One region of the Streptomyces sp. 5K101 genome, then DNA from elsewhere that is predicted to be linked to it. Evidence: riboswitches for the same ligand, from Rfam matches in the RefSeq annotation. Region 1 holds a riboswitch; the other holds the start of a gene.
What was found. A riboswitch is a leader RNA that binds a small molecule or an ion and turns the genes downstream of it on or off. The one in region 1 is predicted to bind cyclic di-AMP.

Region 1 (6,993 bases):
TGCAGGAGGGCGACGCGGTGTTCTCGCCGCGGCTCGCGGGCTTCGTGCTGGACGCGTTCGCCTCGACGGACGCGCCGCCGGTCGACGAGGACCTGGACCGGCTCACCCAGCGGGAGCGCGAGGTGCTCCGGCTGATCGCGCGGGGATACGCGTACAAGGAGATCGCCAAGCAGCTGTTCATCTCGGTGAAGACGGTCGAGTCGCACGTGTCGGCGGTGCTGCGGAAGCTGCAGCTGTCCAACCGCCACGAGCTCACGCGGTGGGCGACGGCCCGGCGTCTGGTCTGACGTCCGGCGTCTCGTCCGGCGCGCCCGGACGGCTCCGGTCCGCCGGACTACGAGACCCGGGTCGCCCCGGCGAAGGGCATCTGGTCGATCGGTGCGACGCGCACCGGCGCGCCCGGGCGCGGTGCGTGGATCATCCGGCCGCCGCCGATGTAGACGCCGACGTGCGAGACGCCGGAGTAGAAGAAGACCAGGTCCCCGGGCGCGAGTTGGGCACGCGAGACGCGCTGCCCGGCGTTGATCTGGGTGTACGTGGTGCGGGGCAGCGACACCCCGGCCGAGCGCCAGGCGGCCTGGGTGAGTCCGGAGCAGTCGTACGACGACGGGCCGGTCGCCCCCCACACGTACGGCTTGCCGAGTGCGCCGTAGGCGTAGGCGACGGCCTGTGCGGCCCGGCTGTTCGGCGCCGTGAGCGGGCCGCGGGGCGCGGTGGAGCGATCGGCGCGGGCGAGGCCGGCCGGTCCGGCGTCGTACGCGGCGCGCTCCTCGGCGGTCAGCCGGGCCAGCAGCCGCTCGGCAGCGGCCAGTTTGCCCTGCACGACCGCCTTGTGCCGATCCAGCTCCCGGCGATGCCGCTCCAGTTCGGCCGTCCGTTCGCCGGCCCGTGCCCTGAGCCCGCCGAGGTCCACGAGCCGGCGGTGCACACCGGCGACGGCGGCCGCGTGCCGCTCGCCGACCCGCTCGGCGAGCGCGGCGCGCGCCAGGTACGCGTCGGGATCCGAGGTCAGCGCGAGCTGCATGCCGGGATCGATGCCGCCGGAGCGGTACTGCGCGGTGGCGACGGAACCGAGGGCGTTGCGGGAGGCGTTGAGCTGCTCCGTCCGGCGGGCGGCCTCGTCGCGCAGCTCGTCGAGCGCCCTGCGGGCCTGCGCCGTCCGCTCCTTGGCCCCGTTGTACTTCTCGGTCGCCTCCTCGGCCTCCTGGTACAGCTTGTCGACGCGGGCCTTGAGCTGGGCGGGGGTGAGACGGGGCTCCGCGTGCGCCGAGCCGTCGAGCGCGGTCGTGGTCGCCGCGCCTGCGAGCGCGAGGGTGGCTGCGGTCCGGGCGGCCGGCCCGGTGAGCGGATGCTGCTTCGGTTTCTGGTGCGCTGCCACGGGGCGTACACGTCCTTCCTGCGGACCTGCGGTCCGGCGACGTACAGCACGGGGGAGCGGTACGCCGCCGGATCTTTCGGCGGGGCGGCCGAGCCGTCCGGCTGCACGACGGCGATGGGGAGCCGGCCACCTGGGCGCTGACGCTAAACCTGGCGCTCACGGGTCGGGGACGTGACGACGGGAAGTGTCCGAACCTGGACGGTGCTGCCCGCTTTACGAGTGCCGGGACGCCGGTGCCCGGCCGCATGCGGCGCGCGGCCGACCGAACGCCGCGATCGGCCTCCCCCGGCCGCCGGACGGTGGTACGGCGCCCTTTAGGCTCCACCCCATGGACATACTCATCAATGTCTTCGTCGCGCTGCACATCATCGGCATCGCCTCCCTGCTGGGTGGCTTCCTGACCCAGATGAAGGCGATGGGCGAGGGCGCGGCCCGCTTCAACCCGGCGATGCTGCACGGTGCGCTGACGATGCTGGTCACCGGCGTCGCGCTGGTGGGCCTCAACCAGGCCGACGACCAGACGGTGAACAACCTCAAGATCGGCGTCAAACTGGCGGTGCTGGTGGTGATCCTCGGCCTGGTCTACGTCAAGCGGGACGAGGAGCGGGTCGACAAGGCGCTCTTCGGCGCCGTCGGCGGCCTGACGGTCGCGAACATCTTCATCGCGACGCTCTGGACCTGACCGTCTCCCGGCACCCGCGTGCCCGGACGGCGCCGCCGTCCGGGCACGCGCGTGAGCGGCCCGGGTCAGACCGGGCGGACGCTGCCGTAGATCGGCATGTAGTAGATGGACTCCTCGCGGACCTCGGTGCCCGGCTTCGGTGCGTGGATCATCTTGCCGTCGCCGATGTAGATGCCGACGTGGCTGATGTCGTCGTAGAAGAAGACCAGGTCGCCGGGGAGCAGGTCCGCCGTCGCCACGCGCCGGCCCACCTCCACCTGGTCCCAGGTGGTGCGCGGCAGGTCGACGTCCGCCGCCTTCCAGGCCGCCTGGGTGAGCCCCGAGCAGTCGTACGAGGACGGGCCGGTCGCCCCCCACACGTACGGCTTGCCGATCTGGGCCCGGGCGAAGGCGAGGACCTTGTCGGCCTGGGCCGCGTACGAGCCGTCCTCCGCTCCCGTGCCGGTGCCCGTCTCGGGCGACGGCTGCTCGCTCTCCCGGCGCTGCCGCTCGGCCTCCGCCTCGGCGCGCGCCCTGGCTTCCGCCTCGGCCTTCGCCTCGGCCTTGCGCCGCGCCTCCGCCTCCTTCTCGCGCTCGATCGCCGCCAGCCGCGCCTTCTCCTCGGCGGTCAGCTTCGACAGCAGGGCGCGCGCCTCGGCCAGCTTCGTCTGGACGGTCTGCTTGCTGATGCGCAGGGCCTGCTGCGAGTCGGTCAGCGACTCCAGCCGCTCCGTCGCCTCCGCCCGCTGCTTCGCCGCGGCCGCGCGCTGGGTCTCGTAGTCGCTGACGGCGGTCCGCTGCTGGTCGGTCATCCGGTCCATCAGCTGCGTCTGGTCGAAGTACGCCTGGGGGCTGTCCGCGAACAGCAGCGCCGCCGTCGGGGTCACCGCGCCGGTGCGGTACTGAGCGGCGGCGTAGGCGCCGAGGGCGCGACGCGACTCGTTGAGCTTCTCCGCGCGCGTGGTCGCCTCCTCGAAGAGGCTGTCGACCTCGCGGCGCTTCTCGGCGGTGGCCTCCTTCGCCTTGTTGTACTCCTGGGTCGCGCTGCCCGCCTGCCGGTAGAGGTCGTCGACCTTCTTCTGCACCTCTTCGATGGAGGGCTTGGGGTCGCTGGGCGCCGCGGTGGCGCTCTGGGTCGACAGGAGGGTGACGCCGGCGAGGGCGGCCGTCGTGAACCCGACGGCGGGGGAGGGCTTTGCGCTGCGGCTGCGGATCCTGCGATGCGACGCCAAGACCGGCATCTCCTTCTTCCGTGGACCGCCTACCGGGTTAGCTGTCGGGTTCGGGCGGAACGGAAGATGCCCTACGGACCGTGGACAGGCGGTCCGATTCACCCCGGTCGTGCATCGTTCGGGTCCCCGGTTCCGAACTGCCGTGCGGGCAGCCCGAATTCGGCGGAGTCGACCCGTTCGGCGTGGTTCGCCGGGAGGGGTGCGGGCCGTCTGGTCGAGCACGCTAGCCAACTCGTGTGCAGGCTGTGAAGGTTGATGTTCGATATGTCCGATACATTTTCGTGACCTTTTTCGGCGCCGGCCGTATTTCCGCCCCGGCGTGGCGCGCCGGGCAGGGCCGGTCACGGAACGTGACCTGCCCCGTATGGGCATGCGGGCCCGGCTGTCGGTCCGGCCGCCTAGACTCGATAAGCGATGAGCAGCCTCTTTGACGACAGCTTCCTGGCGGATCTCCAGCCCCACGGGGAGGAGCCCCCTCCGCCCCCCGAGGAGTCGGCTCCGGAGCCGATCCCGGACGACCTCTTCCAGGGCGCCTACGACGTGCCGCCGGCCCGCGACGGGTACTACCGCGACGGCGCGCCCCGGCCTGCCGTCGACGCGGCCGCCCTGCTCGAGGGGCTGAACGACCAGCAGCGCGCCGCCGTCGTCCACACCGGGTCCCCGCTGCTCATCGTCGCAGGGGCCGGTTCCGGCAAGACGCGCGTGCTCACCCATCGCATCGCCCACCTCCTGGCCACCCGGCACGTCCACCCCGGCCAGATACTGGCGATCACCTTCACCAACAAGGCCGCCGGCGAGATGAAGGAGCGCGTCGAGCAGCTGGTCGGCCCGCGTGCCCATGCCATGTGGGTCATGACCTTCCACAGCGCCTGCGTCCGCATCCTGCGCCGCGAGTCGAAGAAGCTCGGCTTCACCTCGTCGTTCTCGATCTACGACGCCGCCGACTCCAAGCGCCTGATGGCGCTGGTCTGCCGCGATCTGGAGCTGGACCCGAAGAAGTTCCCGCCGAAGTCCTTCAGCGCCAAGATCTCCAACCTGAAGAACGAGCTGATCGACGAGGAGACCTTCGCCGACCAGGCCGCCGACGGTTTCGAGAAGACCCTGGCAGAGGCGTACCGGATGTACCAGGCGCGGCTGCGCGAGGCCAACGCCCTGGACTTCGACGACATCATCATGACCACGGTGCACCTGCTCCAGGCGTTCCCGGACGTCGCCGAGCACTACCGGCGCCGCTTCCGGCACGTCCTCGTCGACGAGTACCAGGACACCAACCACGCCCAGTACACGCTCGTGCGCGAGCTGGTGGGCGAGGGGTACGAGGACCTGGAGCCCGCCGAGCTGTGCGTCGTCGGCGACGCCGACCAGTCGATCTACGCCTTCCGCGGCGCGACCATCCGCAACATCCTCCAGTTCGAGGAGGACTACCCGGACGCGACGACGATCCTCCTGGAGCAGAACTACCGCTCCACGCAGACGATCCTGTCCGCCGCCAACGCGGTCATCGAGCGCAACCAGTCCCGCCGCCCGAAGAACCTGTGGACGAACGCGGGCGCGGGCGCCCAGATCACCGGCTACGTCGCGGACACCGAGCACGACGAGGCCCAGTTCGTCGCCGACGAGATCGACCGGCTCACCGACGCGGGCGAGGCGAGGGCCGGCGACGTCGCCGTCTTCTACCGGACGAACGCCCAGTCCCGTGTCTTCGAGGAGATCTTCATCCGCGTCGGCCTGCCCTACAAGGTCGTCGGCGGGGTGCGCTTCTACGAGCGCAAGGAGGTCCGGGACGTCCTCGCCTACCTGCGCGTGCTCGCCAACCCCGAGGACAACGTCCCGCTGCGCCGGATCCTGAACGTGCCGAAGCGCGGCATCGGCGAGCGCGCCGAGGCGATGATCGACGCCCTCGCCCTCCGCGAGAAGATCACCTTCCCGCAGGCGCTCCGCCGTGTCGACGAGGCGTACGGCATGGCGGCTCGCTCCGCGAACGCCGTCAAGCGGTTCAACGTGCTGATGGAGGAGCTGCGCACCATCGCCGAGTCCGGCGCCGGACCGGCCACCGTGCTCGAAGCCGTTCTGGAGCGCACGGGTTATCTCGCCGAGCTCCAGGCGTCCACCGACCCGCAGGACGAGACGCGCATCGAGAACCTGCAGGAACTGGCCGCCGTGGCGCTGGAGTTCGAACAGGACCGCGGGGAGGAGCAGGGCGCGGGCACGCTCGCCGAGTTCCTGGAGCAGGTCGCGCTCGTCGCCGACTCCGACCAGATCCCCGACGAGGACGCGGAGGGCACGGGCGTCATCACGCTGATGACCCTGCACACCGCCAAGGGCCTCGAGTTCCCCGTGGTGTTCCTGACCGGCATGGAGGACGGCGTCTTCCCGCACATGCGGGCGCTCGGCCAGACCAAGGAGCTGGAGGAGGAGCGGCGCCTGGCGTACGTCGGCATCACCCGCGCCCGCGAGCGCCTGTACCTCACGCGCTCCTCGATGCGCAGTGCCTGGGGCCAGCCGTCGTACAACCCGCCCTCGCGCTTCCTGGAGGAGATCCCGGGCGTGCACGTGGAGTGGAAGCGCACCGGCCCGATGACCGCACCGGCCGGACCGACGTCGGGCATCACGTCATCGCTGTCGTCGTCGCGTTCCCGCGGCGGTGCCTCCGGCTTCGCCACGCGGCGCACCAACGACAAGCCGGTGATCGCGCTGTCCGTGGGCGACCGGGTCACGCACGACCAGTTCGGTCTGGGGACCGTGGTCGCCGTGGCGGGGTCGGGTTCGGACGCGCAGGCGACGATCGACTTCGGGGACGAGAAGCCGAAGCGGCTGCTGCTGCGGTACGCGCCCGTCGAGAAGCTCTGACGCGAAGCTTTGACGCGAGGCTCTGACGAGGAACTCTGACCAGATCCTCTGACAACGGAACGAGGCGGGGCCGCGGCCCCGCCTCGTTCCGTGCTTGCTGTCGGCTGCCCGCCGCTTAGGTCGGGTCGAGGCCGTGTCCGCGCAGCCACGCCAGCGGGTCGATGGCCGAACCGCCGCCGGGGCGCACCTCGAAGTGCAGGTGCGGGCCGGTGGAGTTGCCCGAGTTGCCCGAGTAGGCGATGACGTCGCCCGCCTTCACCGAACCGCTGCGGATCTTGGTGGTGCTGAGGTGGCAGTACCAGGTCTCCGTGCCGTCGGCCGCCGTCACGATCGCCATGTTGCCGTAGGCGCTGTTCCACTGGGTGCGCACGGTGCCGTCCGTCGCGGCCAGCACCTCGGTGCCGTACTGGACGGGGAAGTCGATCCCGGTGTGCAGGGACATCCAGTTGACGCCGGACTGGCCGTAGTAGGCGCTGAGGCCGTCCTGCCTGACGGGAAGCACGAACTTGGGCCGCAGCGCCTCGCGCCGTGCCGCCTCCGCCTCGCGCTTCTTCCGCTCCGCCTCCTGGCGGGCCTTGAGGTCGAGGCGCTCCTGGGTGCGGGAGGCGCGGTCGCCGAAGTCGCGGGCGTCCTCGCTGAGCGCGGCGAGCTGCGTGTCCATCTTGCTGTTGGCTGCGACGTGCTTGACCGAGGTCGGGTCGGCGGACGCCAGATTGGCCGCGTCGTCCTTCTTCTCGCCGCCCAGGGTGCCCACGGATGCCGCGGCGATACCGGCGACGCCCATGACGCAAGCGGAGGGCACGGCGACGGTGAGGAGCGCCGAGCGCTTGGCGGGCGTGCGGCGCCGGCCGCGGCTGCCGCCGGAGCGGCGG
Region 2 (6,993 bases), on a different contig from region 1:
GGCGTCCGACGAGAACGACGAGCACAAGGGGGCGGACCAGTGAGCGACGCTGCCGTGACCATGGACTTTCACCCGCAGCCCACGCCCGGCACCGCCCGGCCCTGGGCCTTCCCGGCCCCCGAGCGCGGCACCCTGGACAACGGGCTGACCGTGCTTCGCTGCGACCGCCCCGGCCAGAAGGTCGTCGCCGTCGAGATCCTCCTCGGCGCGCCCCTGGAGGCGGAGCCCGAGGGTTTCGACGGCGTCGCCACGATCATGGCCCGCGCCCTGTCGGAGGGCACCGACAAGCACAGTGCCGAGGAGTTCGCCGCCGAGCTGGAGCGCTGCGGCGCCACGCTCGACTCGCTCGCCGACCACCCCGGTGTCCGCGTCTCCCTGGAGATCCCCGCCTCCCGGCTGCCCAAGGGCCTCGGCCTGCTCGCCGACGCCCTGCGCGCCCCCGCCTTCGCCGCGGGCGAGGTCGACCGGCTGGTCCGCAACCGCCTCGACGAGATCCCGCACGAGACGGCCAACCCCGCCCGCCGCGCGGCCAAGCAGCTCTCCAAGGAGCTATTCCCGTCGGCCCTGCGGGTGTCCCGCCCGCGTCAGGGCACCGAGGAGACGGTGGCGAGGATCGACTCCGCGGCCGTCCGGGCCTTCTACGAGGCGCACGTCCGGCCGTCCACGTCGACCGTCGTGATCGTCGGCGACCTCACCGGGATCGACGTGGACGCCGTCCTTGCCGACACCCTCGGTGCCTGGACGGGCGACAAGACGGCCACCCGCCCCGTGCCGGCGATCACGGCCGACGACACCGGCCGGGTGTTCATCGTCGACCGCCCCGGTGCCGTGCAGACGCAGCTGCTCATCGGCCGTACCGGCCCCGACCGCCACGACAGCGTCTGGCCCGCCCAGGTGCTCGGCACCTACTGCCTGGGCGGCACGCTGACCTCCCGGCTCGACCGCGTCCTGCGCGAGGAGAAGGGCTACACCTACGGCGTACGGGCCTTCGGCCAGGTCCTGCTGTCCGCCCCGGACGGCTCGGGCGCCTCGATGCTGGCCATCAGCGGCTCCGTGGACACGCCGAACACCGGTCCCGCGCTGGAGGACCTGTGGACGGTGCTGCGCACGCTGGCGGCGGAAGGGCTCACCGACGCCGAGCGCGACGTGGCCGTGCAGAACCTGGTCGGCGTGGCCCCTCTGAAGTACGAGACCGCGGCGTCGGTCGCGGCCACGCTCGCCGACCAGGTCGAGCAGCACCTCCCGGACGACTACCAGGCGCAGTTGTACGCCCGCCTGGCCGCGACAGGCACGGTGGAGGCGACCGCCGCGGTCGTCAGCGCGTTCCCCGTGGACCGTCTGGTCACGGTGCTGGTCGGCGACGCGGCGCAGATCGAGGCGCCGGTCAGGGCGCTCGGCATCGGTGAAGTGACGGTCGTCACGGGCTGATTCGAAAGCCGCACATCAAGTCAGAGCGCGCACAACGGGTGGGATGCGTCCCCAACGGAACCCCGGCTTCATGGAGTTTGCCGGGGTTCCGCGCTATGTCCGGTTTGTTGGAGAGACGGCCTGTCTGCCCTGTGGCATGCGCTACAAAACCGGCTGTCCGTTTGGTGATTGGCAGATGACCTGCCTAGCGTCGGTCCGGCTGTCCGCCTGGATCACGTCGCACCCGCGGCATCGGACAGTCATCGCCGAGTCCCCTACAGGCGCGAGCCGGGGGAGCCGGGGACCCAGTCCCCTGGGGTGAATCGGACGCCTCCGCCCGCGCGGAGGGGCCCGTAGGAGACCTTCCTGCTCCGAACCCGTCAGCTAACCCGGTAGGCGAGAAGGAAGGAAAGGACCAGCCTTTTCATGGCGTTCACCCGTGCCACCGGGAAGCACCGTGCCCCGAGCCGTCTGACGCGCAGGAGCCGGAACATCGCCGGCGTCGCGACTCTGGCCACCACCGGCGTCATCGGAAGCCTCGCCTCCCCGGCGTTCGCCGCCGACGCCGAGCCCTCCGTCGAGGACACCGGCCTCACCCAGATCGTCTCCATGGGGTCCCTCGCCGACGAGATCGCCGACCAGGCCGCCGCCCAGAAGCAGGAGGCCGCCGAGGCGGCCGCCGAGGCCCGGGCGAAGGCCGAGGCGAAGCGCAAGGCCGAGGCGCGTGCGAAGGAGGCCCGTGAGGCCAAGGAGCGCGCCGCCCGTGAGGCCGAGCGCCGCCGCCTGAACTCCTTCCAGCTGCCCGTCGCCGGCTCGTTCGTGACCACCGGTTACCAGGCCGGTGGATCCCTGTGGTCCTCCGGCAGCCACTCCGGCGTCGACTTCCGTGCCGCGTTCGGCACGTCGGTCGTGGCCGTGGGCGCCGGCACCGTCGTCGAGGCGGGCTGGGGCGGCGCGTACGGCAACAACATCGTGCTGCGCATGAACGACGGCACGTACACCCAGTACGGCCACCTGTCGTCGATCAGCGTCTCGGTGGGCCAGCGCGTGATGCCCGGCCAGCAGATCGGCCTCTCCGGCTCGACCGGCAACTCGACCGGCCCGCACCTCCACTTCGAGGCCCGGACCTCGCCGGACTACGGCTCCGACATCAACCCGGTCGCATACCTGCGCGCCCGCGGCGTGAGCGTCTGACCTCACCGTCCCCGCGGAGGCCCCCGGCACACGCCGAGGGCCTCCGCGCGTCCACGGCACCGCCCGGCCGGAGAGGGTCCGTGCCGCAGAGCCGAGAGTCCTACCCCCGACCCGGCGATCGCATGACGTCGTTTCCGGCCAAAAGACAACCATGAATTCCGGTCGGCCATCGGAAAATCCCGTGGACTGGAATAGAGTCACCGGACACGAGTCAATCGGCTGCGTTTCGCGCGGATCAAGGCGGAGGTTCGGACATGCGCATTCCCGCGCACTCTGTATGCACGGCGATCCGCGACGACATCGTCTCCGGTGTATTCGAGCGGGGCAGCCGGCTCACCGAGGAGAACCTCGCGCGCCGCTACGGGGTCTCCCGCGTCCCGGTCCGCGAGGCGCTGCGGACCTTGGAGTCGGAGGGCTTCGTCGTCACCCGTCGCCACGCCGGGGCGCATGTCGCCGAGCCCACCGAGCAGGAGGCGGCCGACCTGCTGGAGATCCGCATGCTGCTGGAGCCGCTCGGCGCCGCCCGTGCCGCCCAGCGACGCACCGAGGCCCATCTCAAGGTGCTGCGCGGGCTGGTGAGGCTCGGTCAGGAGAGAGCGCGCCGCGGTCAGGGCGAGGACCTGCGCTCCCTGGGCGCCTGGTTCCACGAGACGCTCGCGCAGGCCTGTGGCAGCCCGGGGCTGACGGCCCTGCTGACCCAGCTGCGCCACAAGATCGCCTGGATGTACGCCGTCGACCAGCCCGCCGTGCCCGCCGAGTGCTGGGCCGAGCACGGCGCGATCGTGGACGCGGTGGCGCGCGGGGACGTGGAAAGGGCCCGGGCGCTCACGGCCCTCCACGGGGAAAGGGCGGCGGCCGCGCACCGGCTGCGACGCTCGGACCGGGTGAGGACTTCGCAACATTCCGTAAACATTGCGAGCGTCCGCAATTAACAATCGAGCCGTATACAAGAGCGGGGCTTATTCGAAAGGCCTGTCCGAAGCCGACCCTGTTTTCGGCTCGCCCGAATAATCGGGCGAAGGTGTGAATGGAAAAGCCGCGGGTTCCGTCGTGGAACGCCGCGGCTTCGCCGTGGTTCTCCGGTGCTTCCCCGTACGGGCCGGAGCACCGGCAGGCGGTCGAGCGTCAGACTGTCTCGGGCAGCTCGTCGAGACCCTCGGTCACGAGCTTGGCCAGGCGGTCCAGCGCGACGTCGGCGCCGTCCGCGTCGGAGGCCAGCACGATCTCCTCGCCGCCCTGTGCACCGAGGCCCAGCACGGCCAGCATGGACGCGGCGTTGACGGGGTTGCCGTCGGCCTTGGCGATCGTCACCGGGACGCCGGAGGCCGTCGCGGCACGAACGAAGATGGAAGCGGGGCGGGCGTGCAGGCCCTCGGCCCAGCCGACATTGACGCGACGCTCAGCCATGGTGTTGCCCTTCAAGTCTCAACGGGTTGTCTAGACCAGTCTCTCATGCGCTCCGGCGTGCTCCCTTCGGCGTCCGGATGGTGGTCACGACCGCCGCCGAGCCCTCTCAGCGTGCCCGTCCACAACCACCCACGCGACCCGTGACTGGGCCGTACGCTTGGCCCATGCAGACCTCGTCGGAGCACGCTTACCCCGATCACTGGGAGGCAGACGTGGTGCTGCGCGACGGCGGCACCGCGCGCATCAGGCCCATCACCACCGAGGACGCCGACCGGCTCGTCAGCTTCTACGAGCAGGTCTCCGACGAGTCGAAGTACTACCGCTTCTTCGCGCCCTACCCGCGCCTGTCCGACAAGGACGTCCATCGTTTCACCCACCACGACTACGTGGACCGGGTGGGGCTCGCGATGACGGTCGGCGGCGAGTTCGTCGCGACCGTCCGCTACGACCGGATCGACGCACAGGGCCGCCCGGCCGGCGCCCCCGCCGACGAGGCCGAGGTCGCGTTCCTCGTCCAGGACGCCCACCAGGGGCGCGGAATTGCCTCCGCCCTGCTGGAACACATCGCCGCCGTCGCGCGGGAGCGCGGCATCCGGCGGTTCGCGGCCGAGGTCCTGCCCGCCAACAACAAGATGATCAAGGTGTTCCGGGACGCCGGGTACACCCAGAAGCGCAGCTTCGAGGACGGCTCGGTCCACCTCACCCTCGACCTCGAACCGACCGAGGAGTCCCTCGCCGTGCAGCGCGGCCGCGAGCAGCGGGCCGAGGCCCGTTCCGTGCAGCGTCTCCTCGCGCCGGGCTCGATCGCGGTGATCGGCGTGGGCCGTCGGCCCGGCGGCGTCGGCCGCACCACCCTGCGCAACCTCCTGGGCGCCGGCTTCACCGGGCGGGTGTACGCGGTGAACAGCGCCTTCCCCGAAGGCCGTACCGAGGCGGAGGGCGTTCCGGCCGTCCGCTCGGTCGGCGACATCGGCGAGCCCGTCGACCTCGCGATCGTCGCCGTCCCCGCCGAGCGGGTGACCGAGGTGGTCGCCGACTGCGGCGAGCACGGCGTCCAAGGTCTCGTGGTCCTGAGCGCCGGATACGCCGAGAGCGGCGCGGCGGGCCGGGAGCGCCAGCGCGAGCTGGTGCGCCAGGCCCGCTCGTACGGCATGCGGATCATCGGGCCGAACGCCTTCGGCATCATCAACACCGCGGACACCGTCCGGCTCAACGCCTCCCTCGCCCCCGAGTCCCCCGCGCCCGGGCGCATCGGTCTGTTCACCCAGTCCGGGGCGATCGGCATCGCGCTGCTCGCGGGTCTGCACCGGCGCGGCGCGGGGCTGTCGTCGTTCATCTCGTCCGGCAACCGCGCGGACGTCTCGGGCAACGACTTCCTCCAGTACTGGTACGAGGACCCGGGCACGGACGTCGCCCTGCTCTACCTCGAGTCCATCGGCAACCCGCGCAAGTTCACCCGGCTCGCCCGGCGCACGGCGGCGGTCAAACCCGTCGTCGTCGTCAAGGGCGCGCGGCACAGCGGCAGTGCGCCGCCCGGGCACGCGGTGCCCGCGACGCGCATGCCGGACGCGACGGTCGGCGCGCTGATGCGCCAGGCCGGCGTGATCCGCGTCGACACCGTGACCGAGCTGATCGACGCGGGGCTGCTGCTGGCGGGCCAGCCGCTGCCGGCCGGTCCGAGAGTCGCGATCCTCGGCAACTCTGAGTCCCTTGGGCTCCTCGCGTACGACGCCTGCCTCACCGAGGGGCTGCGCCCGCTGCCGCCGCTCGACCTCACGACCGAGGCCACCCCGGCGGACTTCCGGACAGCGCTGGCCGAGGCGCTGGAGGACGACGCGTGCGACGCCGTGATCGTCACGGCGATCCCGTGGGTGGGGGAGAACGGCGTCACGGAATCGGGCGACGGCGAGGTGCTGGCCGCCGCCCTCCGCGCCGCGGCGGCCACGAGCCCGGCGAAGCCGGTGGCGGTGGTCCATGTCGAGATGGGCGCGCTGGCGGACGCGCTCTCGGCGGCGTCGAGCACGGCGCCCCGCGCCCGCGCGGACGCGGCGTCGTCCCCCGCCGCCACCGAGACGGGCGGCGCCGGTGCCGTGCCGGTGCGCGCGCCCCGCGGGGCCGAGGACGCCTCGGGGCCGGAGGACGATCCGGGAGCAGGGTCGACTGCTGCGGCCTCGGTGCACGGGGGCCGCCGGGCCGTGCGCGCGGAGAGCGACCCGGGCGACGAGGGCGCTTCCGAACAGGCGGAGGCCGGCGCGACCGGGGCCGGTGACGGCTCCGTACCGGCTTTGGAGGGGCGCCGGACGCAGGTCTCCGCTCCGGTGGACGAGGACGAGGGCGCCTCCTCTGCCGATGACCGACGGGCGACAGAAGGGACGTCCCGCCTCTCCGGCGCCAGGTCCTGGTTCGGCCTGCGAAGTCGCGCGTCGGGCAGGCCGCCCGCCTCCACGGAGCCCGGCCCCACCGACGCGGGACACCGAGCCGAGAGGGGCCGGGCGGAGGCCACACCCCACGGGTCGGGCCGCCGCGAGGCCGCCATCCCCGCCCCCGGTGCAGGCAGTGACCAGCGCACCACCGGCCCTGCGGCCACCACCTCCCGCGCTCACAGCCCCGGCAGCGGCCCGGCACCGGCCTTGGCCGACGGATCCGGCCGCGCTGCCCCCGGCGCGCGGGGGCCCGCAGCGGCCTCGGTCGTGCACGGTGCAGCCGGCTCAGCCACCCCTGGCGCGCGGGGGCCTGCAGCGGACGCGATGCACGGCCCAGCGGGCTCGGCCACCCCCGGCGAGCAGCGCCCAGCCGCCCCCGGCGACGGCGACGACACGCGGCGCATCCCGGCCTATCCCGCCGCGGAGCGGGCCGTGCGAGCGCTGGCCGAGGCCGTCAGGTACGCGCAGTGGCGGCGACAGGCCGCCGACCCCGGCAAGGTGCCCGAGTACGACGACATCGACGAGACGGGTGCCGCCGCCCAGATCGAGCGGTTGCTCGGCG

Region 2: linked by a shared signal. The riboswitch ahead of ACLB9X_RS32040 (M23 family metallopeptidase) and the one ahead of ACLB9X_RS21060 (NlpC/P60 family protein) in region 1 are both predicted to bind cyclic di-AMP.

Annotation. Positions count from the first base shown of each region.
Region 1 is NZ_JBKFFO010000010.1:240,765-247,757, forward strand. Features, by position in the region: gene ACLB9X_RS21045 (LuxR C-terminal-related transcriptional regulator) at 1-287, shown strand, start outside; gene ACLB9X_RS21050 (NlpC/P60 family protein) at 335-1,378, opposite strand; gene ACLB9X_RS21055 (hypothetical protein) at 1,707-2,060, shown strand; gene ACLB9X_RS21060 (NlpC/P60 family protein) at 2,126-3,280, opposite strand; cyclic di-AMP (ydaO/yuaA leader) riboswitch at 3,282-3,446, opposite strand; gene pcrA (DNA helicase PcrA) at 3,686-6,121, shown strand; gene ACLB9X_RS21070 (M23 family metallopeptidase) at 6,237-6,993, opposite strand, start outside.
Region 2 is NZ_JBKFFO010000031.1:13,354-20,346, forward strand. Features, by position in the region: gene ACLB9X_RS32030 (M16 family metallopeptidase) at 1-43, shown strand, start outside; gene ACLB9X_RS32035 (M16 family metallopeptidase) at 40-1,428, shown strand; cyclic di-AMP (ydaO/yuaA leader) riboswitch at 1,662-1,820, shown strand; gene ACLB9X_RS32040 (M23 family metallopeptidase) at 1,834-2,601, shown strand; gene ACLB9X_RS32045 (GntR family transcriptional regulator) at 2,856-3,533, shown strand; gene ACLB9X_RS32050 (HPr family phosphocarrier protein) at 3,727-4,008, opposite strand; gene ACLB9X_RS32055 (GNAT family N-acetyltransferase) at 4,173-6,993, shown strand, end outside.